DNA from 4 places in the Glutamicibacter sp. JL.03c genome. Region 4 is predicted to be linked to each of the others. Evidence: riboswitches for the same ligand, from Rfam matches in the RefSeq annotation. Region 4 holds a riboswitch; each other region holds the start of a gene.
What was found. Region 4 has a riboswitch for S-adenosylmethionine ahead of OF385_RS01605 (ABC transporter ATP-binding protein). Riboswitches for the same ligand answer to the same signal wherever they lie in the genome.
Positions count from the first base shown of each region.

Region 1: it holds a riboswitch for S-adenosylmethionine, as region 4 does, so the genes downstream of both, OF385_RS13425 (OsmC family protein) here and OF385_RS01605 (ABC transporter ATP-binding protein) in region 4, are expected to answer to the same signal.
Region 2: it holds a riboswitch for S-adenosylmethionine, as region 4 does, so the genes downstream of both, OF385_RS04340 (bifunctional o-acetylhomoserine/o-acetylserine sulfhydrylase) here and OF385_RS01605 (ABC transporter ATP-binding protein) in region 4, are expected to answer to the same signal.
Region 3: it holds a riboswitch for S-adenosylmethionine, as region 4 does, so the genes downstream of both, OF385_RS04880 (hypothetical protein) here and OF385_RS01605 (ABC transporter ATP-binding protein) in region 4, are expected to answer to the same signal.

Region 1 is NZ_CP107575.1:2,891,616-2,898,688, forward strand. It holds gene OF385_RS13405 (enolase C-terminal domain-like protein) at 1-363, shown strand, start outside; gene OF385_RS13410 (2-hydroxyacid dehydrogenase) at 381-1,328, shown strand; gene OF385_RS13415 (MarR family winged helix-turn-helix transcriptional regulator) at 1,408-1,851, shown strand; gene OF385_RS13420 (DEAD/DEAH box helicase) at 1,865-5,083, opposite strand; SAM riboswitch class IV at 5,219-5,338, shown strand; gene OF385_RS13425 (OsmC family protein) at 5,369-5,920, shown strand; gene OF385_RS13430 (L-idonate 5-dehydrogenase) at 5,996-7,054, opposite strand; gene OF385_RS13435 (SDR family oxidoreductase) at 7,044-7,073, opposite strand, start outside.
Region 2 is NZ_CP107575.1:941,979-949,051, forward strand. It holds gene OF385_RS04310 (class I SAM-dependent methyltransferase) at 1-518, opposite strand, end outside; gene tpx (thiol peroxidase) at 616-1,113, shown strand; gene OF385_RS04320 (phosphotransferase family protein) at 1,215-2,060, opposite strand; gene OF385_RS04325 (CPBP family intramembrane glutamic endopeptidase) at 2,122-2,877, shown strand; gene OF385_RS04330 (GNAT family acetyltransferase) at 2,894-3,313, shown strand; gene OF385_RS04335 (VOC family protein) at 3,357-4,001, opposite strand; SAM riboswitch class IV at 4,174-4,294, shown strand; gene OF385_RS04340 (bifunctional o-acetylhomoserine/o-acetylserine sulfhydrylase) at 4,385-5,743, shown strand; gene metX (homoserine O-acetyltransferase MetX) at 5,746-6,879, shown strand; gene OF385_RS04350 (SGNH/GDSL hydrolase family protein) at 6,951-7,073, opposite strand, start outside.
Region 3 is NZ_CP107575.1:1,048,700-1,055,772, reverse strand. It holds gene OF385_RS04890 (MFS transporter) at 1-729, shown strand, start outside; gene OF385_RS04885 (type 1 glutamine amidotransferase domain-containing protein) at 812-1,537, shown strand; SAM riboswitch class I at 1,717-1,827, shown strand; gene OF385_RS04880 (hypothetical protein) at 1,821-2,189, shown strand; gene rpsO (30S ribosomal protein S15) at 2,339-2,608, opposite strand; gene OF385_RS04870 (class I SAM-dependent methyltransferase) at 2,716-3,501, opposite strand; gene OF385_RS04865 (bifunctional riboflavin kinase/FAD synthetase) at 3,507-4,460, opposite strand; gene OF385_RS04860 (hypothetical protein) at 4,523-4,990, opposite strand; gene OF385_RS04855 (hypothetical protein) at 5,002-5,364, opposite strand; gene truB (tRNA pseudouridine(55) synthase TruB) at 5,383-6,306, opposite strand; gene OF385_RS04845 (fasciclin domain-containing protein) at 6,607-7,073, shown strand, end outside.
Region 4 is NZ_CP107575.1:340,992-348,064, reverse strand. It holds gene ggt (gamma-glutamyltransferase) at 1-1,198, shown strand, start outside; gene OF385_RS01615 (LLM class flavin-dependent oxidoreductase) at 1,284-2,684, opposite strand; gene OF385_RS01610 (acyl-CoA dehydrogenase family protein) at 2,736-4,076, opposite strand; SAM riboswitch class I at 4,093-4,184, opposite strand; SAM riboswitch class I at 4,452-4,557, shown strand; gene OF385_RS01605 (ABC transporter ATP-binding protein) at 4,563-5,384, shown strand; gene OF385_RS01600 (aliphatic sulfonate ABC transporter substrate-binding protein) at 5,469-6,491, shown strand; gene OF385_RS01595 (ABC transporter permease) at 6,498-7,073, shown strand, end outside.

The DNA.
Region 1 (7,073 bases), 1.0 Mb from region 4:
CTGCTGGCCGGTATCGCCCAGACGTTCGATCTGCGTCTGTCCATGCACTCGAACTCGCATTTGGGCATCAGCTTCGCGGCGATGATCCAGTTGGCGAGCGCCACCAGGAATATCGACTACGCGTGCGACACCCACTGGCCATGGAAGCGTGCGGAAGATGACGTGATCGTCCCCGGTGTGCTGTCCATCGCCGATGGGCGTGTCAAGGTGCCTACCGCCCCGGGGCTCGGCGTGGAATTGGATGAAACGGCACTGGCGCGCATGCACCAGCAGTATCTGGACGCGGGCCTGACCAAGCGCGATGACACCAGCTACATGCAATCAATCGACCCAGAGTACGAGCTGCAGGTACCGCGGTGGTAGCCCGGCTGCAAGTGGTGGTGACCGATCCAATCCTGGAGCGCCTTTCCGAGGAATTCCTGGCTCAGGCAGGGCAGCACGACTGGCATTTCGCCGCGGCGCTCGCACCAGAGCAGCAAGATGCCCTGCTTGCCTCCTGCGATGTGCTCGTCTGCGCACGGCTCACCGCTGAACAAGCGCGGGGATGCAGCGCGCGCTACGTGCACATTACCGGAATCGGCGCAGACCGCGTTGCGGTGGCCCAGCTGCCCGCTGGAACGATCGTTTCGCGAACAGGCCACCATGAACGGTCCATCGCAGAGCACATCGTGATGGTCTCGATGATTCACCAACGCCGCTTGCTGGAAACAAATCGCGAGTTGCAGGCTGGGGTATGGCGCACCGTCGCCACGGCCCCGGATGTCCCGATGAACCCGACTTTTTCGGGGTTGACCTTCGGCTTCGTTGGCCTTGGCGGGATCGGCGAACAGGCGCTGGCATTGTGCACGGCCCTGGGAGCTCGCAGCGTCGCGGTACGCCGCAATCCTGACGGGGAATTGTCCGCCGGGCTGGACTGGGTCAAGGGCATGGATGCCTTGCCCGAGCTCTTGGCGATCAGCGACGTCGTGGTGCTCGGGGTGCCACTGACTGCGCAGACCACGGGGCTGATCGGCGCACGCCAGCTTGCCCAGATGCGCTCGAATGCGCTGCTGGTCAATGTGGCGCGCGGGGCGGTCATCGACGAGGAGGCCTTGTTCGAGGCGCTGGTCAGCAATTCCATCGGCGGTGCCGCGCTGGATGTCTGGTGGGACGCACCGGCGGGCACCACCGCGCCGGAGTCGGTGCGCAGATTTGCCCAACTGCCGAACGTCATCGCCACTCCGCATAACTCGGGGCACACCTTGGACACCTTCGGATCCAGGGCACGCGAAATAGCTCAGAATATCACTGCCTTTGCCGATGGCCGGACTCCGAGCAACCAGCTCTGAGGCCAAAGGGGAGGCTGGCGGTTAACAATGAGGCTGCCAAAGCGCGTGCGCGGCGCTGATGCTCCGTAGAATGGTATCCATGCAAGACGAGAAGCTGCTGCAATTAGTAGAAGACGAATTCACGGCCATACTATTGCACGCGCGGGAGATGATTATCCGCCGTGCCAAGGCTGTCCACCCTGACCTGCAGGCCCCCGGATATCGGCTTCTTGCGATCGTCATTCGTGACGATGCGCAGCAGCAGGGCGTCTTGGCTGAAAAGCTTCGCTTGGACAAGGCTACGATTTCCCGCCTGGTCCAGCATCTGGAGTCCCTGGCCTTGGTCAACCGAACCCAAGACCCATCGGATGGTCGTGCGCAATTGGTCTCGGCAACGCCGCTGGCCAGGGAGAAGTGGCGTGCCAGTGGCAACACTTTGCGCCAGGAACTGCGCCGTCAGCTGACCGAATGGGAAGCTGACGAACTGCAGAACTTCGGGAATTTGCTGCACCGTTTGAATCTCAGCTTCGACGAGCTTCACTAGGCAGTGCTGCCGGCTATTCCATCAGGGCCAGGAAATCGTCTGCACTCAGCGCCGGGGATTGGCCCGCCTGGGCTTCGTCCCCGAGGACATCATTGAACAGCTGTGTCTTCTTCGCTTGAAGCGCCAGCACCTTGGACTCAATGGTGTCCTTGGCAACCAGGCGATACACGTGGACGGGCTTTTCTTGGCCAATGCGGTGTGCACGGTCAATGGCCTGGGCTTCAGCGGCCGGATTCCACCAGGGATCCAACAAGATGCAGTAGTCAGCTGCGGTGAGATTGATACCAAACCCGCCAGACTTCAGCGAAATGAAGAAGACGGGGAAGTCGCCATCGGTGAATCCCTCGATTAATTCCTTGCGCTTGGCGCCACTGGTCGAGCCGTCCAAGTAGCCATGAGCTATCCCAAGTTCTACGGCGATATCTTTCGCCTTGGATAGGAAGCTGGTGAACTGGCTGAAGACCAGAATCTTATGGCCCTCCGCCACGGCATCGACCATCAACTCACGCAGCAATTCCAGCTTGGCGCTAGCCCCGTCCCCTTCGCCCACCAGCGACGGATCCAATGCCAACTGGCGCAGCAAGGTCAATGACTGCAAGATCTTGAATCTGTTCGAATCAACGTTATCCACCAGGCCAAGGACCTCCTGACGCACACGCTGGAAACGGCGGTCGTAGGCTTTGCGGTGGTTCGCCTCCAGCTCCACTTCCAGGATCTGTTCGGTCTTGGCAGGAAGCTCTGGCACGACTTGCTCTTTGGTACGGCGAAGGACGAAGGGGCGCAAACGGCTTTTGAGCCGATCCAGCCGTTCTTTGTCTCCCTCAGAGATCAGCTTTTGGTAATTATCCTTGAACGCGTTTTGTCCGCCTAGCAAGCCTGGTGCCGCCAGCGAGACCAGAGCCCACAGTTCCATCAGGTTGTTTTCCATCGGAGTCCCGGTGACCACGAATTTGCATGGAACCGGCAACTGACGGGCCTGTTTGTACCCCTTGGACACGTGATTCTTCAGCTGCTGCGCTTCATCCATGATCATGACTGAGAAGCCGGCCGCTTCGAATTCTTCATAGGCCAGCCGGAAAATCGTGTAGCTGGTTACGACCAGCTGGGCATCGCCCAGCTGGTCGGCTACAGTTTGCCCGGCCTTCTTGGTGGTAGAAGTAATGCCCCGTGTCTTGAGGTTGGGGGTGAAACGACGGGCTTCATTGATCCAGTTGCCCACCACGGATGTTGGTGCCAGGACAAGGAACTTCTGATCTGGATTCTCACGGCGAGCCTGTTCGAGACAAGCCAGCAACTGAACGGTCTTACCCAGTCCCATGTCATCAGCGAGGACCCCGCCCAATGAGTGTGTTCGCAGGAAGTTCAGCCATGCGAGGCCCTGTTCCTGATACGGTCGGAGATTCGCTTTGAAGGTCTCGGGGAGTTCCACCTGCTGGAGTTCTTCTCCGCGGGTGAGCTCATTCATGTTTTGCAGCCACTGGTTGTGCTGAGCTTCGATAATGCCCAGATCCAGCAGCTCCTGCCACCAATCGATGCTCAGTTTGTGGACTCGAATAGTGCTGCCTTCGACCTTCCCCAATTCGCCGGCTTCATCAATCAACGTACGCAGCTGGGCGAAGTCCGCACCACTGATGGGAATTACTGTCATGTCTTCAAGCACCAGGTAGTCCAAGTGCAAGGTGAGCGCCGCGAGCAACAGCGCGAAAGGCACCTTGATGTCATCAATAGTGACCTCGACGGTCAGATCGAACCAGTCGCCGGTGTTCTCCCCCGCTTCGATGGAAACCGTTGCTGGGGAGTCGAGAATCCGATATTCAGGAAGCTGGTTGTGAGCTTCAATCAGCATGTCTGGATGTTCTTCCAGCAATGGCAAGATGTAGAGCATGAAGTCGATGGACTCGTCGATAGTCAGCTCTCGGTCAGCGTAGGTGCCGCGTGCCTCCAGTTGGCCCAGAACAGTGGCGTCGCCCAATTTGTCGTTGATCGAGGCGATGATTTCTTTCTCGACGTTTCGCTGTCGTGGTGCCTTGGCGGAGTACATCCACGAAAAATGCAGGCCGACCCCATCGGTGGTGCTGGACATGCGCAGGCGCAGCACGGGACGAGGCGGCTCCGGAATTTCATAAGACACGTCAGCACTCTTCAAAGGCGCCAGCTGACGGATTCTGTCCAAATGCGTTTCTTCAAACCGGCCAACGTCCGAGGAAGGTATGAACTGGACTCCAGAAGCGATGAATGCGCCGAGCTCGGCGGAAACAGGGTCAGCGAATTCGGCCAAGCCCAAGTCTCTTGACCCGGCCAGCGGCTGGGAAGAATATGCTACAAGGGTCGGTGGATTTCCGATGGGCAACAGATGCGTGTGCTCCGGTTCGGGCCCGCGAAGCATCCCCTCGACTGTCAGGCCATGTTCACCCTGTCGTAAGTCCACGTGTGCGTGGGCTAGTTTGTCGCTGAAATTCACTGGTGGCTTGGACGCGACTCCCCCATTAATAATGGCAACGCCGGCCTCTTTGAGGTCCTTGAGCGCGGCCAAAAGGTCTTTTCCGGGCAGTTCCATCAGGGAAATCCAGTCGGTGGTTTCCCAAAAGTGGCCGTACTTCACCTTTTCGGCGTGCTCGCGCAATCGGTTCAGCTCGACAACGGCCCGGCGTTGAGCGCGAGGAAAGCGCTCATCGAAAGCGACCGTTTTCCAGCTCACACCAGTCTGCACCCAAGGGCTCTTGGATCCCTGCTTCGCTGGCCTCGCTTGAAGAGACAGCACGTCATCCCCGCCGTACCGGGGTTCACTGACAACTTTCAAAATCAACCCCAGCGGCTCCTCAACAATTTCTGGGTCTTCGTCGGCAACGGGCAACAGCCGGTTGAGGTTTCGTTCCCACTGCGGAACCACATTGCGTTGCCATCCATAAGGGTCAGCTACACGGTCAGAAACATGGAGCGGATCCTCTGAATCGCTGGCAATTTCCAAAAGCAATGCCGCGACTTCCGGGCAGGAATACTCTGAAGGATGCTCGGTGCAAAAACAATGGAACTCAACGCCATCGTTTCCAATGCGAAACCCCACCATGACTTGTTTGCCTCGAACTACCGCGGTAACTCTGGCGTTTCCGACTTCGACGTAGCGTTCAACATCTTGGACTTTGCCCGTCTCATAGAACAATTGCCCGATGCGAAATTCTTCCTCCGAGACGAGTGAGTCCAAGGAGGAAAGAGTCAGCTGGAATTCCATCATCGCCATCCAAAAGTAGTGCGTTAGAGCGGATTGCTACCCTCCATCCTATCGATGCTCCGGGACAGGACAGTCATGACGAAACATTAAGTGGATACTTTACCGAGCCCGTTGCCGGCAGATAAAAAGGAACTACTGAATCACGAGTTCCACTCCTCAAGGCCCTGGCTGAGTGGACGGCAACCCTCGAGCCATTGTGCGGGGTGCCCCAGGTGAAGATTCGACGCATCTTGAAATCCAAGATCGTAAACGATGGCGCCCCCTGCGCCAGAAAGGGGATGACTCCCCATGCCTCACGCAACAGCAAAACCCTCAGTGGCCGAAGACCGATCACAGCGGCTCCAAGAGGCAGGTGCTGGTTGGGGCGAACGGATCTCCGCCGCACCGCACAGCGCCGCGTTGACCTTTACCGTTCAGGGCGAAGGCTTTGATTCCGTTGCCAGCAATATCCGTGCCGGCAAGCATACCTTTACCGTGGATGAACCGGCAGCTCTCGGTGGCAATGATGTCGCCGCCAGTCCGGTTGAATACGCCTTGGCAGCACTGGTGTCCTGCCAGGTGGTGGTTTATCGACTTTACGCAGAGAACCTGGGCATCCAAGTTGATGACGTGCAAATCACGGCAGATGGGCAGCTCGACGTCCGCGGGCTCTTCGGCATTGATGCCTCCATCCGCCCCGGTTTCTCGTCGGTGGATCTGAAAGTGCAGATTGCCGGTCCCGAGTCCACCGAACGCTACGAGGAACTACGCCAGGCAGTGGATGCCCACTGCCCAGTCTTGGACCTCTTTGCCAACCCGGTGCCGGTGACCACTTCGGTGCAGGTTGTCCAAAGCAACTAGCCCGAGCCGAAGGCGCGATGAACTGTGGGGGCCACTGATTTCAGTGGCCCCCACAGTTCATCGTCCGGCTGAGGATTATTGCTGTTCCCTGAAGTTGAGCAGTACCTTGCCTGAAGTCGAGGAATCCTTGGCTGTTTCAAAGGCTACAAGGCCTTCGGCCACGGGGAACTCGTGGGTGACGGCCGCACCAATTTGCAAGGAGCCATCGGCCAGAGCTTCGAGCACCTGATCGATCTCGCCGTTGAATCGGAAGGAGCCGACGAGTTCCAGCTCACGGGTGATGGCCAGGGAAATCAACGCGGGCTGCTCGCCTGTGGGCAGCAGTCCAACCATGACGACTCGGCCGCCGCGCACCGCACCTCTGACCGCTGATGCCAAGCCGCGGTAGTTGCCACTGGCCTCGATCACCACATCCGCGTTGACCTCGGCGATGGCTTCCTGGTCATCGGCGCGCAAGGTGGAGGTGGCGCCCAGTTCCCGGGCGATAGCCAATGGCTTCTCATGCATATCCACCGCGATGATCTCGCTGGCACCGCCACGCTTGAGTACTGCCACGGCAAGCGCGCCGATCGGGCCAGCGCCGATCACCAGAGCCTTCTTGCCTGAGACATCGCCCGCGCGCGAGACCGCATGCCACGCCACCGCTGCGGGTTCGGCCAGCGCGGCATCGCGCAGCGAGAGCCCCTCGGGCAGTTCGCGCAGCATGCGCGTTGGCAGGTTCACTTCACGAGCGAAGGCGCCTTCGGTATGCGGGTAGCGGGCGGCTGAGCCAAGGTAGGTGCAACCGGGAGAAAGGTTCGGGCGATCGGCCGGATATGGTTCGCCGGTATCCCCGGGCGTTGCCGGGTGCACCGCGATCTTGGTTCCGGCTGCTGGTCCGCTGCCATCGACGGCGGCTTCGATGACGGTTCCCACGATCTCGTGTCCGAGAATCATCGGGGCTTTGAGGATGGATTCCCCGGCGGCGCCGTGGCTCCAGTAGTGCAGATCCGACCCGCAGATGCCGCCGTAGGCGATGGCGATGCGGGCCTGGTCGGGCTTCGGTGCTGGCAGCTCGATCTGTTCGATGCGCAGGTCGCCGGCGGCGTGCGCGACCACGGCCAGGGTCGTGGAAGAAAGGGTGCTAGACGACAACGCTCATGCCTCCGTCGAT
Region 2 (7,073 bases), 600 kb from region 4:
TCTGAGAATCGACCAACGAGCTGCAATCGTGAATCAGCGAACAGGTCGTCTTGATCGACTGTCCCACTTCGTGCCCGTGCAGTGGATCCGATGATCATAACTCCAGTGTCGTTGAGCAACTCTTGAGCAATGGCGGACAGCTTGCGGAACTCTTTGGTGGACAAGAATGCGGGTACGTTACCGGCAAGCACAATGGCTCCAAAACTGACCGGTAGGCCGCGTGCATGCATGACCTCGGCTTTCAGTTCGTCAACGGCCAGTTGCGTAAACCAGGCATCGTTAAAGAGTTCACCAGCCACCTTCAGAACCTCTGGTGTCGGATCAATTCCGAATGCTTGGTGACCTTTTTGGCGTAGGGCATTGACCGTATTGCCGATGCCGCAACCGATGTCTAGAATTCTTGAGCCACGTGGACACAACATATCTACAAAACGTGCTGCAGTCTCAAGATCCGTCCCCGTTAGGGTCATGCTGCGCATCTTCGCTGCATAGGAATCATAGCCTTTGCTCAAACTCATGGTCGCTGGTATTCCATGAGCTGCCAGCCTTCGACTTGTTCCGGTCGGTTCGCCTGAAATCTGGCAGTCAATTAGCCATTCGTGATAGACAAGAACCATGGCTAATACTGCTTTTAAGGGAACCCCCGTACAGACCATTGGTGAACTGCCAGCCGTAGGCTCGCAGGCTCCATCATTCACCCTCACCGACACCGGCCTTGCAGATGTCACCAGCGAATCGCTGGCTGGCCGCCGCATTGTCCTGAACATCTTCCCATCGGTCGATACCGGCGTGTGCGCTGCCAGCGTTCGCCGCTTCAACGAACTGGCTGCCGGCCTGGAGAACACCACCGTCGTGTGCGTCTCCGCTGACCTTCCATTCGCACTGGGCCGCTTCTGCGGTGCCGAGGACATCGAGAACGTCACCGCCGCTTCGGTCTTCCGCTCGGACTTCGGTTCGGACTACGGCGTGACCCAGATCGACGGCCCGCTGGCTGGCCTGCTGGCCCGCTCGGTCATCGTCCTGGACGAGAACGGAAAGGTGGCCTACACCCAGGTCGTTCCTGAAATCACCACCGAGCCAGACTACGATGCAGCCATCGCAGCCCTGGGCTAATCGCCTTCTGCATCATTGGTGATGCTTGCCAAGGCCCATCCGAGCATCGAGCTTGGATGGGCCTTCGCCGTCCCCGGGGGAGGGATGCCAATGATCGGGCATCAGCACCCCGCAACCTGCGCGGCGTGCTCAATCCGCGGTCCGATCTTGCGCATCAGCTTGTCGATCTTTGGGCTATCGGTGCGCGAGAGCGTATCGGAAAGCCGCTCCAGGCTCATCAGCCCGAGCCAGATCTTCGCCCGACGGGCTTCATCGGGGCTCGGCGCGATCAAATCCACCATCTCCAACCCGTGCCACAGGCTCAGGTACGCCGTATTCAATGCCGGGTCCCAGGCCGCGGCCAGATCCCAGTCCAGGATGCCGATCAGTTCTTCATCCACCCAGTGCATATTGTGCCCGGCCAGATCTCCATGGACCAGGCTCGGAGGCACCTGGGCCAGTTCGTCAAGCTGCGCCCACAGGCTGCTGGCAGGGCCGCGCAATTGATCGGGCAAGGCATAAAAACATTGCTGCTGGCGCTCATCGGTCCACGGGCCGCGGAAGGCAAAAGGGGAGGCCAGGTGCTCGCGCAGCGGTTCAAGCTCGACCTGCGCCAGGTCGCTCACCAGCTGGCCCAAGACTTTGGGGTCCCCGTAGTGCGGTTCATGGGCGCTGCCCGGGATGAAGGACAGGGCCACCGACCCCAAAGAATCCACCTTCAGCATCGGCGAGGTCGCCACCGGGATCTGGTAGTCCAGCTGTTCGGCCACAAGTTCCAGCAGCTTGATGGAGCGCGGCATTTCTTCGGTGGCATCGATGGTCCGCGCGATGCGGATCACCGAGTCCGGGTTGGCGATCACCACCTTGTGGAACTGTCCGCCCTCGTTCACCGCTGCGTGCTCCCAGGAAAGGTCAGGGCGTAATCGGCGGGCGATGGACAGTTCTTCTTCCGTGGCAGGACGGGACACTAATGCTCCTTTAATTCGCTGTCTTCAGGCTACCAAAGCTCCCGCACAGCCTGATCAGCCTATGATCGAGAACGTGAATGCCAAGATCCTGAAGTTCGAGATCGCCCTGGTCCTTGCCCTGTCGCTGGGGCAGAGCGCGATCTACTCGCTGCTGAGCTTTGCCGACAAAGTCACCCGGGCACCGTTGCGTGATCAGACGACGTCGCTGAACAACCAGCTGAGCACCCGCGAATTTTTCGACTTCTCCTATCAGCTGCTGGACATTGTCTTTGCGCTGGTTCCGGTGGCGCTGGCCCTGTATCTGATGAAGCGCAGCCTGGGCTTCGGCGTACACGAGATCGGTTTTGATGTGCGCCGGCCAGGCAAAGACTCATTGTTAGGTGCCGGACTCTTCCTAGCCATGGGCCTTGGCACCTTGGGAGTCTATGCGGCCGGTCGGGCACTGGGCATCACCACGGCGCTGTCCGCTGCCAATCTGGGGGACTACTGGTGGAGCGTGCCGGTGCTGCTGCTCTCGGCGGTGCGCCATGCGGTGCTTGAGGAAGTGCTGATGCTCGGCTTCCTATTCACCTACGCGAAGAAGCTGAACCTCGGATTATGGACCACCATCATTGGCTCGGCGGTGATTCGTGGCAGCTACCACCTGTATCAGGGTCTGGGGCCAATGATCGGCAACTTGCTCATGGGTGTGGTTTTTGGCTGGGTCTATCACAAGTACGGGCGGGTGATGCCGCTGGTGATCGCGCACTTCCTGCTCGACGCCATCGGCTTTGTTGGGTACGCGCTGATTGGCCCGGCCATCGGGATCGGGAGCTAGCACCTAAGCTGTAATAATGCAGATTTGCGAGCTGAGAGAAGCACTGATTCCCGATGCTGTGGCCCTGTGGGAAAACACCGGGCTGACCCGGCCCTGGAATGATCCCTGCGCTGATGCCCGGCGCGCCCTGGAAACCGCCACCTCCACGGTGCTGGCCATGATCGACGACGAACAAGTTCTCGCCACCGTGATGGCCGGCCACGACGGTCACCGCGGCTGGCTGTACTACGTGGCGGTGGATCCGCAGAGGCAAGGCTTCGGGCTGGGCGCCACGATGGTGGATGCCGCCTGCAACTGGCTCACTGCGCGGGGTGTGCCCAAGGTGCAGCTGATGGTGCGCGAGGAAAATGCCGCGGTGCGCGGCTTTTATGAGCGGCTGGGATTCCAAGACCAGCAGGTCGTGGTCCTGGGCAAGCGCCTTGATGCCGGCGCATAAAAAATGGTAGGTGGGGACGCCATTGTCCCCGCCTACCGTCGTACTACAACACTACCGGGCCGTTCTCGGTCTCGAAGGTCACCGACATGATGCCCGGAGTGCCATTGGGCGCCTGATAGGCCATGGTCACTGCGCCCAGATGCACGTTTTCCGGCTGCCCCAGCCACTCCAGCACCCGATCGCGGGAACCGGCAATGGTGATCTCGCTGATCGCCCCGGCTGGCTCAAGGGCCTTGGAAGGATGCAGATCCCTGGCTTCCTCGTCCCAGGAGATCAGGTACGGGCACTGCGGGTCGGCGATCAGGCCCTTGATGCCGATCTGCTGCCAGGTCAGCTCGCGGCCATCGGGGAACTTGCGGTTGCCCGGAACGGCCTTGCGGCCCAGCCGGTCTTCGGCGCTGGATAGATCGTCCACCGAAACGCACCAGCCCATCCAGCCGCCGCCGAGCTCCGAACGGGCCCGCACCGCCTGGCCGAAGGGGGCCTTGTCGCTGGCCGGGTGGTTCAGCACCTCAACGACTTCCAGGTATTGCCCATGCTTGAGCGGGAAGATGACATTGCGCGTCCCGAACCTCGGATGCACGCCTCCCTTGACGAACTCCAGGCCGAGCGACTCGGAGATTCTTTGCGCGGTTGGCAGCAGCCCATCCGGGCCACAAGCATAACTAACGTGATCTAGCCTCATCATGAAGCCATCATGGCAACATGTGACCGCAGTCTCTACTTAGGTGACCCTAATCTTTTTTGCTGGATCGAATTCCCTGCGGCAAAAGCGCGAACTATCTGGAATATGACCGATTGCGACCATTTGCAGGCGCCCGCATTGCAAAGATCTTCGGTTTTCGGGCACACTGGTAACAGGTCATGAGTCCCAGTAATAAGCCCCGGCTTACTGGGCGGCAACCCTCCAACCGCGGTGGGGTGCCCCGGGTGAAGACCTGGCCCTTAGGTGCATACGGCAGCTAAGGACAAGCGCGGGTAACCCTGGAAGACTTCTTGACGAGGTGCTTCCTGTCGGTGTCTTCTCAGTGGTCTACCCCCATAGTCATGAAACGCTATTTGGAGGAAACCATGAGCAACAACTGGTCATTTGAAACCCGTCAGATCCACTCCGGCCAGACCCCGGATCCGGCCACCGGCGCACGAGCGCTGCCGATTTTCCAGACCACGTCTTTCGTCTTCCCGACCGCGCAGAGCGCGGCCGCCCGCTTCGCCTTGCAGGAGCTGGAACCGATCTACACCCGCATCGGCAATCCCACCACCGACGCGGTGGAAACCCGGATCGCCGATCTGGAAGGCGGAGTAGGGGCGCTGCTGCTCTCCTCGGGCCAGGCCGCCACCACCTTCGCCATCCTGAACCTCGCCGAGGCCGGCGACCACCTGGTGGCCAGCCCCAGCCTGTACGGCGGAACCCAGAACCTGCTCAAGCACACCCTCAAGCGCCTGGGCATCGAAGTCACCTTTGTGGCCGACCCGGATAACCTGCAGGACTGGCGCGACGCGGTCCGCCCGAACACCAAGGCCTTCTTCGGCGAAACCATTTCCAACCCGCGCCAAGACGTGCTGGACATCGAAGAGGTCGCCAAGATCGCCCACGAAAACGGCGTGCCGCTGCTGGTGGACAACACCCTGGCCACCCCGTACCTGATCCGCCCGATCGAATTCGGGGCCGACATCGTCATCCACTCGGCCACCAAGTTCCTCGGCGGCCACGGCAATGCGATCGCCGGGGTGATCGTGGACTCGGGCAACTTCGACTTCGCCAAAGACCCAGCTCGTTTCCCGGGCTTCAATACCCCCGACGAGTCCTACAACGGCTTGGTCTTCGCCCGCGATCTGGGTGTGGACGGCATCCTCGGGGCCAATCTGGCCTACATCCTCAAGGCGCGCGTGCAGCTGCTGCGCGATTTGGGCGCCTCGGTCTCGCCATTCAATGCCTTCCTGATCGCCCAGGGGCTGGAAACCCTGTCCCTGCGCATCGAGCGCCACGGCGAAAATGCGCGCGAGGTAGCCAGCTGGCTCGAAGCCCGCGCCGAAGTGCAAAAGGTCGCCTATGCGGGACTGGCCTCCTCGCCATGGTTCGAGCGCGCCCAGAAGTACAGCGAGCACGGCGCCGGATCGGTGATCGCCTTCGAGCTTGCCGGTGGCGCGGCCGCCGGCCAGGCCTTCGTCAACGCGCTGGAGTTGCATTCGCACGTGGCCAACATCGGCGATGTCCGCTCGCTGGCCATCCACCCGGCCTCCACCACCCACGCCCAGCTCTCCGAGGCCGATCAGGTCGCCGCCGGCGTGAGCCCGTCCCTGGTCCGCATCAGCGTCGGCCTGGAGAACATCAAGGACATCCTGGCCGACTTGGAACTGGGCTTCAACGCTGTTGCCGCCCTGGATTCCGCGGCCGACGATAACAAGGAATTGCAGGAAACCCTTTAGGAATGGCATCCATTGCAACCACCGAGGAACCACAGCTCGCCGGCGGCCAAGACGGCATGATGCGCCGTAGCGCCGTCGGTGAGCACCACTTCGAATTCGGCGGCTACCTGCCGCAGATAGAGCTTGCCTATGAGTCCTGGGGAACCCTGGACGAAGGCGGATCCAACGCCGTGCTGGTGATGCACGCGCTGACCGGCGACGCCCATGTTGCCCAGGGCGACGGGCATAGCGCTGGCTGGTGGGACGGATTTGTCGGCCCCGGGGCCACGATCGACACCGATAAGTACTTCGTGCTGGCCGTGAATATGGTCGGCGGATGCAATGGATCCACCGGCCCGTCCTCGCTCGACGAGCACGGCGTGCCCTACGGCTCTCGCTTCCCGTTCGTCACCATCAAGGATTCGGTACGCCTCGAAGCACGCCTTGCGCAATTGCTGGGAATCACCTCCTGGCATGCGGTGATCGGCGGATCGATGGGCGGCGCGCGAGCCTTGGAGTACGCGGTCGAATTTCCCGAACAGGTCAAGAACCTGGTGGTGATGGCCTCCTGCGCTCAAGCTACGGCCGAACAGATCGCCTTCGCCCAGGTCCAGACCCAGTCCATCCGGCTGGATCCGAACTTCAACGGCGGCGATTACTACACCAGCGAAGCAGGTCCGGAAGCCGGACTCGGCCTGGCTCGGCGCCTCGCGCACATCACCTACCGCTCGGCGGCCGAGCTGGAGGCCCGCTTCGGGCGCACCGCCCAGCCCGGCGAGCACCCCACCGGCCAGTTGGATGGTCCGCGCGGCCGTTACCAGGTGGAAAGCTACTTGGATCATCAGGCCACCAAACTGGTGAACCGCTTTGATGCCAACAGCTACCTGGTGCTGACCGAGGCGCTGATGAGCCACGATGTGGCGCGCGGCTACGAGTCGCTGCAAGCCGCCTTGGCGCGCCTGGACACGGTCAACGTGGTGGTTGCCGCCGTGAATTCGGACCGCCTGTACTTCCCGGAGCAATCCGAGATGCTTGCGGCCAGCTTGGCGACACCAACCTCGGTGCATTACATCGATTCGCCGATCGGCCACGATGGCTTCCTGACCGATGCCAGCCAGCTCGACGGGATCTTGCGCGGCAGGGTTTTCAGCCGCTAGCAGCTTAACGCGAAGGGACAGCTCCCACCAGTGATCGGTGGACGCTGTCCCTTCATGCTGTTAACGATTGGCTACTGGGCGCTATCGCCGGCGCCCAGCGAATCATTGGGCTTCGGCGCGGTGAACGGCACCGCCGACGGGCGCTTGGGGGTAATGCCATCGCCCGAGGACTGGTGGCGCAACCGGCGCAGCAC
Region 3 (7,073 bases), 710 kb from region 4:
TTGATCTTCGTCTCCGGCTTCCCCGCGCTCTTTGCCTTCATGGCAGTAATCTCGTTGACCGCGGCGATCTGGGTGTGGCGCAGAGTGCCGGTCCTGCCCATGCTCCCCAAGCGGCGTTACACGCTGGCAGATCTTGCGCGCCAAACGGTGCAGCCCGGTTTCCTGGTGCCGACCATGGTTCTGGCTGCGGCTACCGGCGCGTTGGGCGCGGCCGTTGGCTTCCTGCCGCTGATCGGCTCGAGGCTCGGACTCGACGAGATGCAAAGCATGGGCGTGGTGTCGATATTGGCGATCTGTTCGGCCCTCGTACAGCCATGGATCGGCCGGATCAAGGACCAGGCCAAGATCAGTTTTGCCGCAGGCATGGCTCTTGGCCTCCTGCTGCTCATCGCGGGACTGGTCTCGGTCGCGATCTGGCAAAGCTTTGCCACATTGTTGCTGAGCGCGCTGCTTCTGGGAACCGGCGTCGGGATCGCTACACCGCTGGGCTTTGCGCATCTAGCCTCGACGACTCCCGAAGAACGCATTGGGCGCACCATGGGATCAGCAGAACTCGGGCGCGAACTCGGGGACGCCGGCGGTCCGATCCTGGTGGGTGCCGTCGCTGCCGCGGCCAGCGTCTCGGCGGGCTTATGGGCCCTGGCCGCCGTGATCTTGGCTATTGCTTTGCTGGGAATCCTGATGCTTCGCTTGCCTGAATCCCCCTCCAAACAGGGAGCAATCGCATAGAACTCTGGAAACCGCCTAGGTGCGGTTGAAGCCTTGCCAACTTTGTACAAGGCTGGGAGGACAAATGCGAAAGGAGTACCCCGTGAAGAAAATCCTGATGGTCCTAACTAGCGTTTCCGAACTCGGTGCTGGCGGAGACCCCACCGGATATAACGTCGCGGAAGCAGCTCATCCTTGGAAGGTCTTCCGAGATTCAGGGCATTTCGTCGACTTTGCCTCGATCAAGGGCGGACAGCCTCCCCGTGACACTGTCGATACGGACGATCCAATCCAGGTGCAATTCACTGAAGATGAAACGACCCGGGCCGGCCTGTACAACACGGCCAGGGTGGAAGTCATTGACCCGGAGCAATACGACGCGATCTACCTAGTAGGCGGTCACGGCACCATGTGGGATTTCCCCGACAATGAAGGCCTGCAAAAGCTCATTGGGGATATTTATAACAAGGGTGGAGTCGTCGGCGCAGTGTGCCATGGCCCGGCGGGTCTGCTCGATGTGGAACTGCACCACGGCATCAAGCTGCTCAGCGGCAAGGATGTCGCGGCCTTCACCAACGATGAGGAAATAGCCGTTGGCAAGGATCAGATCATCCCCTTCTTCTTGGCCGACAAACTGGTCGAGCAAGGCGCCAACCATATCCCCGCGGATAATTTTGAAGAGAACGTTCAAGTCTCCGAACGTCTGGTCACCGGCCAGAACCCTGCGTCGGCCGCAGGAGTCGCTAAGGAGATGGAGAAGCTTCTCGCAGAAGTAATCCACCAGGAAAAGGCAGCCGAAGAAGCCGCTGCCGAAGCCGAAGCGGACTAAAAATCGGCGTCACCCTCGCAAAGATGACGTAAAAATTGCGCTTGAACCCGTGCCATCGCACGGGTTCAAGCTCTTTTCGGCCCACTGAGTTCCACGATAACGTTCTCCAGCTAGAGGCTGGCTCAACGAGGATCCAGCACTTCGCAGCCGAGCCCAAAGAGCTGATAGTGATTGATGTGTACCCATCCCGAGTGGCCGAGAGACCTGGCTCTGCGATGCCGCAGCAACCTATCCAGCTGATGAAGAATGAGCTTTTGCGGATATGGTGCTACCGCCAGAACCGATGGAAAGGTGGCTTTGGCATGTCTTCGCAGGCCCCGGATCATATCCTTACCACCCACGCCGGCTCCCTGCCGCGCACCCCGGAGCTCTTGGCGGCAACGCGGCCAAGGAGAACTATCCCGAGGATGTTGCCGGTTTTACCGAATTGCTCTTACCCGCTGTGGCGGATGTCGTCCAGCTAAAACGCATTGCCGGGATTGATATTCCCAATGATGGCGAATACGGCCGTACGATGTCCTCGCCGGTGGACTACGGGGCCTGGTGGAGCTATTCCTTCGCACACCTTGAAGGCTTGGAATCTACGACCGTGGACCGGCGGGCTGAAACGGAAGTTCGCCGCTCTTCGCGTTATGTTGTTGCCAGCCCCTGAAAGAGGATCATAGGGGCCGTCAACAACATAACGGGTTGGAACAGTGCTGCAAGAAATTCAGTGGAAAATTCCCTCATGAGGCCTTTCGGCCATAAAAAAGTCCCCGCCTTCCACAAGGAAGGCGGGGATCTTCGCACCAGCGCGAGAGACTACTTACGCAGGCCCAAGCGCTCGATCAGCGAACGGTAACGCTCGATGTCGGTGTTCTTCAGGTAGCCGAGCATACGACGACGACGACCAACCAGAGCCATCAGGCCACGGCGGGTGTGGTGGTCATGCTTGTGCATCTTCAGGTGCTCGGTCAGGTCCGAAATACGGCGGGACATGACGGCAATCTGAACCTCAGGCGAACCGGTGTCACCCTCGTGGGTAGCGTAAGCCTTGATGATTTCGTTCTTGATAGTGGCATCCAATGCCATAACAAACTCCTAGAGTTGGACCGCGTTCATAAGTCAGTGCAAACGCCGAAACGTTTACGGCGGATACTCGCAACCGCGGACTGCAGCGAGAACCATCGTCAATCATATCACCGTCGGGGACGCCGACGGGACCTCCAAGCATGGGTGAGATACGGCACCTGCACCCTTGCGGATGGCTCGTGTCCAAGGTGCTCGGTCCAATACCATCGAAGATTCGCTTCGACCTTGGCTTGTGTCGTTGCCGTTGCCTTGCGGTAATAACTGCGGGATTTGGTCAGTTCAACGATTTCTGGGAAGTCCAGCGGCATGGACCAGTGCCAAATTCCGTGTTCGGGCTTCCGGAACTCCGGGCCTAGCGGCGGTTCAAGCTCGGGACGATGCACGTCGCCAGCGTGCATGATGCGGGCCAGCCGGTGAACCCAGGGAATCGAGACATCCAATTGGTTCCACAGCAGCGTCAGCCATCCATGATCACGCAATAACCGGGCCGCTTCTGCGCTGGCCTTGGGATGATCAACCCAGTGCCAGGCCTGTGCGTAGGTCACCAAATCAAAACTGTTCCCGGCCAGACCGGTTGCCTCGCCGTGAGCGCAGAGCATTGCTACTTCGGGAAGTCGATTGGCCAGAACCGAAAGCATGGCTTCGGACGGATCAACAGCGGTAACATCCAGGCCGCGACCCACAAGTTGCTCGGTGAAAATTCCTGAGCCACAACCGATATCCACTGCCTCGGCTGGGTGGTTTTGCAGGGTGAAGTCCAAAGCCTCGTCAGGATAGGACGGACGAATCTTGTCATAGCTCTCGGCATCCGATTGGAAAGCAGAAGCTAGTTCATCACGTCGCTGCGCGCTGACCACGAAGGCTCGTTGTGGCAGGGAAGGGATTTCAGCCATGAATTCTAGTGGCGTTCTGTAGCCAAAACGGTTCGCGCCTGGTCTACGTCTTCGGTCATTTGCTCGATCAACGCTTCGATGCCACGGTAGGCAACCATGGGGCGGAGGTGTGCGATGAACTCCACCACGATCTGCTGACCATAGAGGTCAAAATCTTCGACGCCTTCTTCCGGGCGGTCGATCACGTGAGCCTCGACGACTCGTGAAACACCGTCGAAAGTCGGGTTGGATCCCACTGAAATTGCTGCTGGCCAGCGGACCTCGGCCTCGTCGATAACCCAGCCGGCGTAGACTCCGTCGGCAGGAATGATGCCGGTGGCTTCAGGATCAAGATTGGCCGTAGGGAAACCCAATTCACGTCCGCGGGCGTGGCCATGGACCACTTCTCCGCGCATGCGGTGAGGCCGTCCAAGGATCTCGGACGCAGCTTCAACGTTGCCCGCAGCCAGCTCTTCACGAACCCAGGTGGATGACAAACGGCGCTTGTCCCCCACGTCTTCGACACCAATCACGTCAAAGCTGTACTTCTCGCCCAGCTCTTGCATGAAGCTGAAGTCCCCGGAATTGCTCCGGCCGAAGCGCACGTCATGGCCCACAACAACGGCCACCGCATGAAGCTTCTCGACGATGATGGAACGAACAAATTCTTCGGCGCTTTGGTCAGCGAAATCCAGCGTGTAATGGATCATCAATGTTGCGTCCAAGCCGACGCTGGCCAGGGTATCAACCCGGTCGGCGATACCCATGATCAGTTCAGGGGCATTGTCCGGGCGATGGACCAAGGCCGGGTGAGGGTCAAAGGTGATGGCCACGGATTGGGCAGAGCGCGCTTTGGCCTGCGTGACCGCGGCATCCAGGACCTCGCAGTGTCCCAAATGCACACCGTCGAAGTTGCCAATGGTCACGACAGTGGGAGCCATATCCGCGGGGACGGCGTCCAAGCCCTTCCAATAGTGCACTGTGCTCCTTTAGAAATTCTTGTGGTGGGTAGAGAACCCACCGAGGCAATTCTTACACGTCTTCAGGCGTGGCGCTCACTGCGGTTACGATACAGCCACCACAATCCGATCATCGGCAGGATTAATGGGATATATCCATACCCCTGGCCGAAGCCGCTCCATACCGACGGGTGCGCAAAGATTTCCGGGTGCGTCAGCGACAAGATGCCCACGACGATCACGCCCACCAGCTCGATGCTGACCGCCCACAAGGACAGCAGCCACGCTTTCGGCTTGGCCGACGAGAGCGAGAAGGTGGCCAGCAGGTAGATCAAACCGGAGATCATTGACAGCGTGTACGCCACCGGCGCCTCATCGAACTTGCTCAGGATCTGGTACACGCCGCGGACCGTTGCGGCCAGCGCCAAGATTCCATACACGGCGATGATGACCCGGCCGAGCCCGGTGGACCGGCTCGGCTTGGGTGTTTTGTCGGCGGAGCGTGCTTCAGCTGCCTGAAGGATGCGGGAATTGCGTGGCTTGTCGCCCATGGCTATGACTCCTAGTGCCAGATCTGTTCCATGCGGAACAGCATGATGAAAGTGACCAATGCCGAAGCGCCAAGTACCGCGTTGGACCAGCGGCTCTTTTCGCTGATCGCCCAGAAGAACGCTACCGGCGGCATCACCAATGCGGTAATGAGGTATCCCCAGAATTCCCACGGATCGCCCTGCACCGCATTTCCGGATGCCTGCCGGATGGCCGCGGCAATGCCGTAGACCACCAGGAAAGCTTCGGTGGCCGCGGCACCGATCAAGGCCCAGTCATCGGGGTGCTTGCGGATAACCGTCGCCACGAGCGCCACCAGTAATGCCGCTGCGCAAATCACAGCACCGGCGATAAAAAATCCGTTCAAGGCAAACAACGGCTCGTCCTTTCGGGATTACTTCGCGGTGAATACGAGGGCAGTGCGGGCTTTATCGCCCTTGTCCTCCAGCAAAGCCACCAGCACGCCGTTGGGCGCGAACGCCGCGACGGTCTGCCCTGGCTCGATGTCCATGCTCAGGTGGGAAGCGCGGATGGTTCGGCCGAATGACAGCTCGATGGCTTCATCGACACTGACGGTTCGATTGGGGAATAGCGCGGCCGCTGCTTGTTCAATCGGCAGCAGGGCAAATTCTCCCGCCAGCTGTTCGAGCGTACGGGTGAGCTCGATCTTGTAGGGGCCCACCTCGGTCCGGCGCAGAGCAGTCAGGTGGCCACCCACGTCCAGGGCTTCGCCCAGGTCGCGCGCCAGAGCCCGAATATAGGTACCGGATGAGCATGAAACAGTGACGTCCACGTCGAGAATCTTGCCGCCGTTCTCGCGGCGGATTTCGTGGATGTCGAAGCGCGAGATGGTGACCGGTCGGGACTTGAGCTCAACCTGCTCGCCGGCGCGCACCCGAGCGTAAGAGCGCTTGCCGTCCACCTTGATGGCCGAGACCTGGCTTGGGACCTGCTCGATTTCACCGCGCAGCTTGGCCACTTCGCGTGCAATGTCTTCGTCCGAAACCGCCGCGGCAATGCGCTCGGAAATGATCTCGCCTTCGGCATCGTCGGTGACGGTGTTCTGGCCGAGGCGGATTGTGGCGGTATAAGTCTTGTCGTGGCCGACAATATAGGTCAGCAGCCGTGTCGCCTTGTTGACGCCGATCACCAGAACGCCTGTGGCCATCGGATCCAGGGTCCCGGCGTGGCCCACCTTGCGGGTGCCCGCAAGCCGCCGGATGCGTCCTACCACATCGTGGGAGGTCATTCCCTGATCTTTGTCGACTAATACGAGGCCCGATGCCTGCTCTTCAGTGTTCTGCCCGGCTTTACTCACGCTCTCCAGTATATGGCTTCGGCCGGAAATTAGCCTGCCGCCGGTGGCAAGCGTGGCCGATCCCACGTGCTTCCGCTGCCATCGCGCCAGGGGCGCCAGGCCTGTGCCCGGGCGATGGAAACTCATCGCCGTTGCGCTCTTCCCCTCTGGCACTGCACGGTCCACGGGACACTTTTCATCAGTAGTTCCAGAAGATTCCAATCCGCGTGGACCTGTGCCCCGAATGCTTCATGAGAGCCCCCTCCGCTCGGACGGGAGCAGGTCCGACGACGACTGTCGCGGCGAAGCAAGGAGAAAATCATGAAGCGCACATACAGCAAAGTCGCTGGGGCATTCGGGATCATCGCGGCCGCCGCCATGGGACTGAGCGCCTGCTCCACCGTTTCGGAAACCACGGAATCGACAATGGCGTCCGCCTCGGACTCCAGCTCCCCGATGTCCAGCGAATCAGCCATGGATCCAACTGGAAATCTCGTTGGTTCCGGCTGCGCAGCCTACGCCGAAGCCGTCCCGACAGGTGATGGTTCGGTCGCCGGAATGGCACTGGACCCCGTAGCCGTCGCAGCGTCGAATAACCCGCTGCTGACCACATTGACTGCAGCCGTCTCAGGCAAGCTCAACCCGGATGTGGACCTGGTTGACACCCTCAACGGTGACGAATTCACTGTTTTCGCACCGGTTGATGAGGCGTTCGCCGCAATCCCCGAGGATGATCTTGCTGCCGTCACCAAGGATGCTGACACCCTGAGCAGCATCCTGACCTACCA
Region 4 (7,073 bases):
CCCCGATGGCGATGCACCACAGGTCGGGGCCATCTTCAAGAATCCCGAACTGGCAGACACCTACCGTTTGCTGGCCAAGGAAGGCCCCAAGGCGTTCTACCAGGGCGACCTAGCCGCCGAAATTTCCCAGACGGTCCAGACCCCGCCCAAGGTCGAGGACACCAAGCTGCCTGTTCCCGCAGGCTTTGTCAGCACCGATGACCTTGCAAACTACGAAGTGGCTGAGCAGAAGCCAACCACGGTGAACTACCGTGGGCTCGATGTCTTCGGCATGGCTCCCTCCTCCAGCGGCGGCACCACCATGGGTGAATCGCTGAACATCCTGGGCAACTACGACCTGTCCTCGATGGAGCCGGCTGACGCTTTGCACCACTATTTCGAGGCCACTGCGCTGGCCTATGCTGACCGCGGCAAGTACGTCGGTGATCCTGCCTTTGTCGATGTGCCGACCAAGACGCTGACCAGCAAGCTCTTCGGTAATGACCGCGCCTGCGCGCTGAACCCGGAGCAGGCGGCAATCAAGCCGGTGGCACCGGGCGATATCGAGAATTTTGATGGCCAGTGCCCTGCGGCAACTACCGAGCCTGCCGTGGAGCAGGATACCGAGAACATCTCCACCACCCACCTGTCAGTCGTGGACCGCTGGGGCAACGTGGTCTCCTACACGCTGACCATCGAGCAGACCGGCGGCTCGGGCATGGTCGTCCCAGGTCGCGGCTTCCTGCTGAACAACGAGCTCACGGACTTCTCCACTGTCTATGATCCAGAGGATCCAAACCGCATCGAGCCAGGCAAGCGCCCGCGTTCTTCCATGGCGCCGACCATCGTCCTGCGTGATGGCGAGCCGGTGCTGGCTATTGGCTCCCCGGGTGGTTCCACGATCATCACCACGGTGCTGCAGACCCTGATCAACCGCTTTGACCTGGGCATGGACATCAGCCAGGCGATCGCCGCCCCACGCGCCTCGCAGCGCAATACCGCAGCGGTGACCGCGGAGCCGGAATTCATCTCCCGATACGGCTCGGCATTGGAAGCTTTTGGCCACAAGCTCACCCCGGCCGGGGGTTCCTTCACCCCGCAGGCAGAGATCGGCGCGGTGGAAGCCGTGGAGATCCACGCTGATGGAACGCTGACCGCAGCGGCCGAACCGGTGCGCCGCGGCGGAGGCTCCGCCATGGTGGTGGCTCCCGCGAGGTAAGTCCGGAGAGCAACGCCGGCTCCGTCCACCTGTGAGGGTGGACGGAGCCGGCGTTGGTTCTAGGTCGAGGCTTCTTGCCCGCTGATCAGCCCTGGGTGGCCAGGCGGCTGGAAATCTTGAACTGCGCCGCGCGGTGGGTATCCTTCACCCGGTCGCCGGCGCCAAAGAGCTTATTGCGCAGCGATCCTTGAGCATATTCGGTCTTGTAGGCCCCGCGAGCTTGAAGCTCGGGAACGACGTATTCGACGACGTCCTCGAAGGTCCCGGGGGTCACCGCATACGCCAAGTTGAAGCCGTCCACGTCGGTGTAGTCGACCCACTCAATAAGCTTCTCTGCCACCTCAGCTCCTGAGCCGACGGTGATCGGCCCGAAGCCTCCCACGCCCACCCACTCGGCCAACTGGCGGATGGTCCATGGATTGCCATCATCGCCGCTGGCCTTCTGGAAGGTTTCCACCGACGATTGGATGGCGTTGGACTTCACGTTGGAACCCAGCGGTTCATCCGGATCCAGTTCGGACAGGTCTACGCCCATCCAGCCGGAGATCAGCACCTGGGCGCCTTCAATGTCGGCGTAGGACTTGTAGTCCTCGTACTTGGCCTGGGCCTTCTCCGAGGTCTCATCGGTGATGATGGTCTGCATCGCGAAGATCTTCACATCGTAGCGGTCGCGGCCTGCGGCCTCGACGGCGTCACGGATCTTGGTGACGGTGGCCTTGAGGATTTCGCGGGTCGGGCTGGTCACGAAGACCGCCTCGGCGTTTTGCGAGGCGAACGTGATGCCCCGCGAGGAGGCACCGGCCTGGTAGATGACCGGGGTGCGCTGGGTGGAAGGCTCGGTGATGGCGATGCCCGGCACCTTGAAGTACTTGCCTTCGTGCTCGATGTCGTGCACCTTGGCCGGGTCGGTATAGATCCCGGTTCCCTTGTTGTTTTGCACCGCGTCGTCTTCCCACGAGCCTTCAAGCAGCTTGTAGACCACTTCGAGATACTCATCCGCGTGGTTGTAGCGCTCGTCGTGCTCCATCTGGTCTTCCTGGCCCATATTGCGGGCGGCCGATGGCAGGTAACCGGTCACCACGTTCCAGCCCACACGGCCGTTGGTCAGGTGATCCAGGGTGGCCAGGCGGCGGGCGAAAGCGTAAGGATGCTCGTAGGCGGTGCCCGCGGTAACGCCGAAGCCGAGATTTTCGGTCACGGCGGCCATGGCGGAGACCAGCATCATCGGGTCGTTGACCGGGGCCTGGGCGCCGGAACGCAACGGGGATTCGTTGGTGCCGTTGAAGACATCGTAGGTGCCCAGCACGTCGGCAATGAATAGCCCGTCGAATTTGCCCTTTTCCAGCACCTTTGCCAGGTGGGTCCAGTAGCCGATGGTGTTGTAGGTCGAAGCCTTGTCCTCCGGGTGGCGCCAGAGGCCCGGCGACTGGTGCACCACGCAATTCATATCGAATGCGTTGAAGAGAATCTCGCGCTGCTGGCTCATTCTTGTTCCCCTTGCCATGGTTGGGTAATAGTGAAGTCTGTTGGGCGGCGTTCAGGCGCCGTAGCCCCGGTGGTTGCTGTCTTCGCCGGTGACCGAAAGCCGTTGCGGCTGGACAGCATTGATTTCGTAGTCACCTACGATGCGGGCCTTGTAGATGGCCGGGTTATGGGTGGCGATGGTGCGGGCGTTGCGCCAGTGCCGGTCCAAGTTGCAGACGACGCTGGTGGCTGATGCCCCAAGTCCATCGAAGAGCTTGCTCGTCGCGCCGATCACCAGTGGCTGGACGATGGTTTGCGCCCGGTTCGCGGCGAGTTCGCATACCGCATAGCGTTCCTCGTCGTTCAGCCCCGGATCCACCAGCGCCGCTTCGACTTCAAGGACCGCTCCAATCACCACCGAATCGGCGGCAAAGGATTCCGCGGAGACCTCGCCGACCAGTTGGAGCACCTGCGGTTCGCGGTGCACCGGCACGCCGGTTCCAGTGGTGAAGATTCGGGTCCGGTTCTGCACCGAGATGCGCAGGTCGTTCAGGGCTGCCCGGGCAATACCTGCCTGGACGGCCATGAGCACCAGCTGGAAGATCGCAGCCTCGGAATCGTTGGATTGCTGTGGAATGAACGAGTCCACCGGGACTTGATGGAATTCGGTGGTGCCAGTTCCAGTCAGACCTTGGCCAAACCCGTCCCAGTCATCAAGGATCTTCACGCCGCTGTGCTGGGTGGAAACCACGGCGATCTGGCGTCCGGGCAAGTCCGGATGGGCTACGGCTACCGTGGTCCAATCCGCGAAAATGGTGCCGGTGCAGTAGTATTTTTCGCCGTTGACCAGCCAGCGGTCGTCCGCGGGGCTCACCTTGGTGTTCAGGGTGCCCAGGGCATTGCCGCCGCGTTCGGTGTAAGCGTTGCCGACAATCTGCCCTGCGGCGATACGGGCAATCCACTTGCTGCGCAGTTCTTGGTCATCAAGGACCAGGACGTTTTCAACGAAGGCGATATGCGCACGCCACAACTGGCCCACATGGGAATCGGCTTCCGAGAGTTCGATGAGCAGACGGAACACGTCGACCAGACGGGCACCGTAACCGCCATCCGCCACCGGGATGCGCAACGCGCCGAAACGCTCGCGGTTCAGCAGTCCCACCTGCTCGAAAGGCAAGACCCGATTGCGGTCGCGGTCCTTTGCGGTGGCTGCGATCTGGGCGAAAACCGGGCGGAAGACTTCGGCCAGGCGGTCGTATTGCTCATCCGCGCTGGGACCGGGGGTGACTTTCAGCAGCTGCCGGGTGGGCAGCTGCTCTTGAAACTCGTCGAGCTCCAGGGCGCTGGCCTGCGAAGGGTCGCTGAGCTGGTTGAAGTCCACGCCGGAGGTGTTTGGCGACTCGCCAAATGACATCAGAAGTCCTCAATTCTTTCCATCGGTCCTGGCGGTAGCACCGTCCCGCGATCCGGGTGGTTGCTGCGGCGTCGTCGAGCCAGATCTCTTAGCCGCTCTGGATGGGTTTTCATTCATTTGTAGCCGTAACAAACCGGTGCTTCCAAGCCGCGAAGTCACATTTCGTCGCCGTGACGCACCAGATTGACAGGCAGGTCGCACGGCCAATGGCCGTTCATGCCGAAGATGACTTGATCATCAACGCCCATCATCGATCAAACAGGCATTCAATAAAATAAATAACGAAATATCCCGTGCATGTGACGCAGTTATCGAACATTTTTCATGTTACGCAAGATTTGCATTCAAATCCTTCGAAACCCTGTAATGGACGTGTAACCATCCCGAGCGGCCGAGAGATCTGGCTCAATGACGCCGCAGCAACCACCTATGGATGACCAACCATTCCATAGGCCGGTGCTACCGCCAGGACCGATGGAGATGAATATGGCACTGAGCTTTGCACAGCCCCGGGCACACGGCCCGGCCCGCACCTCGACGGCACTCGGTGTCGACTTCAGCGAGGTATCGCGCACCTTCAGCAGCAAGAAGGAAAACCGAACCGTACTATCCGGAATCAACCTGCAGATCCCTGCAGGGCAGGTGGTCGCGATCCTTGGTGCCAGCGGCTGCGGCAAGTCGACATTGCTGCGTGCAGTCTCTGGCCTGGACACCCCGACCACCGGAAGCATCCACACCGGCGATCACGAAGTGCTCGGAATCAACGAACTGTGCGCGGTGGCCTTCCAGGAACCCCGGCTCCTGCCGTGGCGTTCGGTACGCGAAAACATTGCGCTCGGACTCGCGCCCGGCACTGGCAAAGCCGACGGCGAACAACTCATTGACGAACTCATCGAACTTACCGGCCTGAGCCATGCAGCCGATTTGCGGCCGCGCGAGATTTCCGGCGGCATGGCCCAGCGGGTTTCGCTGGCTCGCGCGCTGGCCCGTCGCCCGGGCGTCCTGCTTTTGGATGAACCATTCGGCGCTTTGGACGCGCTCACCCGTCTGAAAATGCAGGACCTGCTGCTCTCCATCCATGCTTCCTTGCCCACCACAGTGCTCATGGTGACCCACGACGTGGACGAAGCATTGACCTTGGCTGACCGGGTCATCGTCCTGGGCCGCAACGGAGCAGACACCGCGGCCACCATCATCGAAGACCTGGCAATTGGCGCTACCCACCCACGCCAACATAACGATGAACAATTCATTGCCCACCGCGCAGGGCTGCTGCGCCTGCTCGGCGTGGACCCGACCAATCACTGACTTCCAACGCGCCTAGCGTGTCAAGAACCACCACATCGACGGCAGTACTGCCGCACCCCCGCACGCACCGATTAGAGGATTCCCATGCTTTCACACCGTTTCACTCGTCGCACCGCACTCTCTGCCGCAGCGCTGATGCTCGGCACAGCGGCCCTGACCGGTTGCGCCGGCGAGAACGCTGCCGCTTCCGGGTCAGATAAGACATTGTCCATTGACTACGCCACCTACAACCCGCTGAGTCTGGTCATCAAGGAAAAAGGATGGCTGGACGAGGCGGCCAAGGAGCAGGGCGTCAGCGTGGAATGGATCCAGTCCGCTGGCTCGAACAAGGCCAACGAAGCATTGCGCGCCGACGCCGTTGACGTCGGATCCACGGCAGGTTCCGCCGCGCTGCTGGCACGCTCCAATGGCTCGCCAATAAAGACCATCGACCTGTATTCTCAGCCCGAGTGGTCGGCACTAGTCGTCGGCAAGGATTCGAAGATCAGCTCCGTAAAGGACCTGAAGGGCAAGACGGTCGCTGCGACCAAGGGCACCGACCCGTACTTCTTCCTGCTCCAGGCACTGGAGGAAGCAGGATTGAGCGAGGAAGACATCACCTTGCAGAACCTGCAGCACGCCGACGGACGAACCGCTCTGGCCAATGACTCGGTCGATGCATGGAGCGGGCTGGACCCGATCATGGCCGCCGCCGAACAAGATGGTGCCAAGCTGTTGTACCGCAACCTGGACTTCAACACCTACGGTGCATTGAACGCTCGTGAGGACTTCATCGAGCAGAGCCCTGAACTGGCGCAGCTAGTAGTGGATTCCTACGAAAAAGCCCGCGAATGGGCTGTCGATCACCCGGAGGAAACCGCCGAGATCCTCGCTGACGTCGCCGGCCTGGAACCGAAGGTGGCATCCACCGTGATCGAGGAACGCTCCAATCTGGATGTTCCAGCAACCCCAGGGGCCGACTACACCAAGGTCCTGGGCGCCATCGCTCCGACCCTGGTGGCCAGCGGCGATGTGTCCAAGCAGGAATCGGTCGACAATGCCCTAGCCACGATCGTTGACGACCAGTTTGCTTCCAAGGCCGACGCGTCAAAGATTTCCGGAGAATAACCAGCCATGAGTTCCCCCACCGTCACCGAAGCAAAGAAGAAGATCAAGCCCGGAATTGCCGACACCATTCTGCGCGTTCCCCGCTGGCTGCTGTCTCTGTTCCTGCCGGTCGTAGCCTTGATCGCCTGGCAGGTCGTGACAGTCACCGGAGTGGTAGCGCCTTGGACCTTGCCTACGCCAGGTTCCGTGGTTTCGGCCGCCGTTGAGTTGCTCGGCGACGGAGATCTCGGCAAGCATATTGGCATCTCCACCCAGCGAGTACTGCTCGGCTTCTTCTTCGGTTCTCTCTTGGGCTTGCTGCTCGGTGCACTGGTGGGCCTCTCCAAGCTGGCCGATGCGCTCTTGGGGCTGAGCATCAGCGCGCTGCGCGCGGTACCGTCACTGGCATGGGTTCCCCTGCTGGTCCTGTGGATGAAGATTGGCGAGGATTCCAAGGTCACGCTGGTCATCATCGGCGCTTTCTTCCCGGTCTTCACCACCGTGGCCTTGGCGTTGCGCCACGTGGATGCCCATCTGGTTGAAGCCGCACGTTCTTTCGGGCTCAACGGCGTCAAGCTATTGCGCACGGTCCAGCTGCCCGCA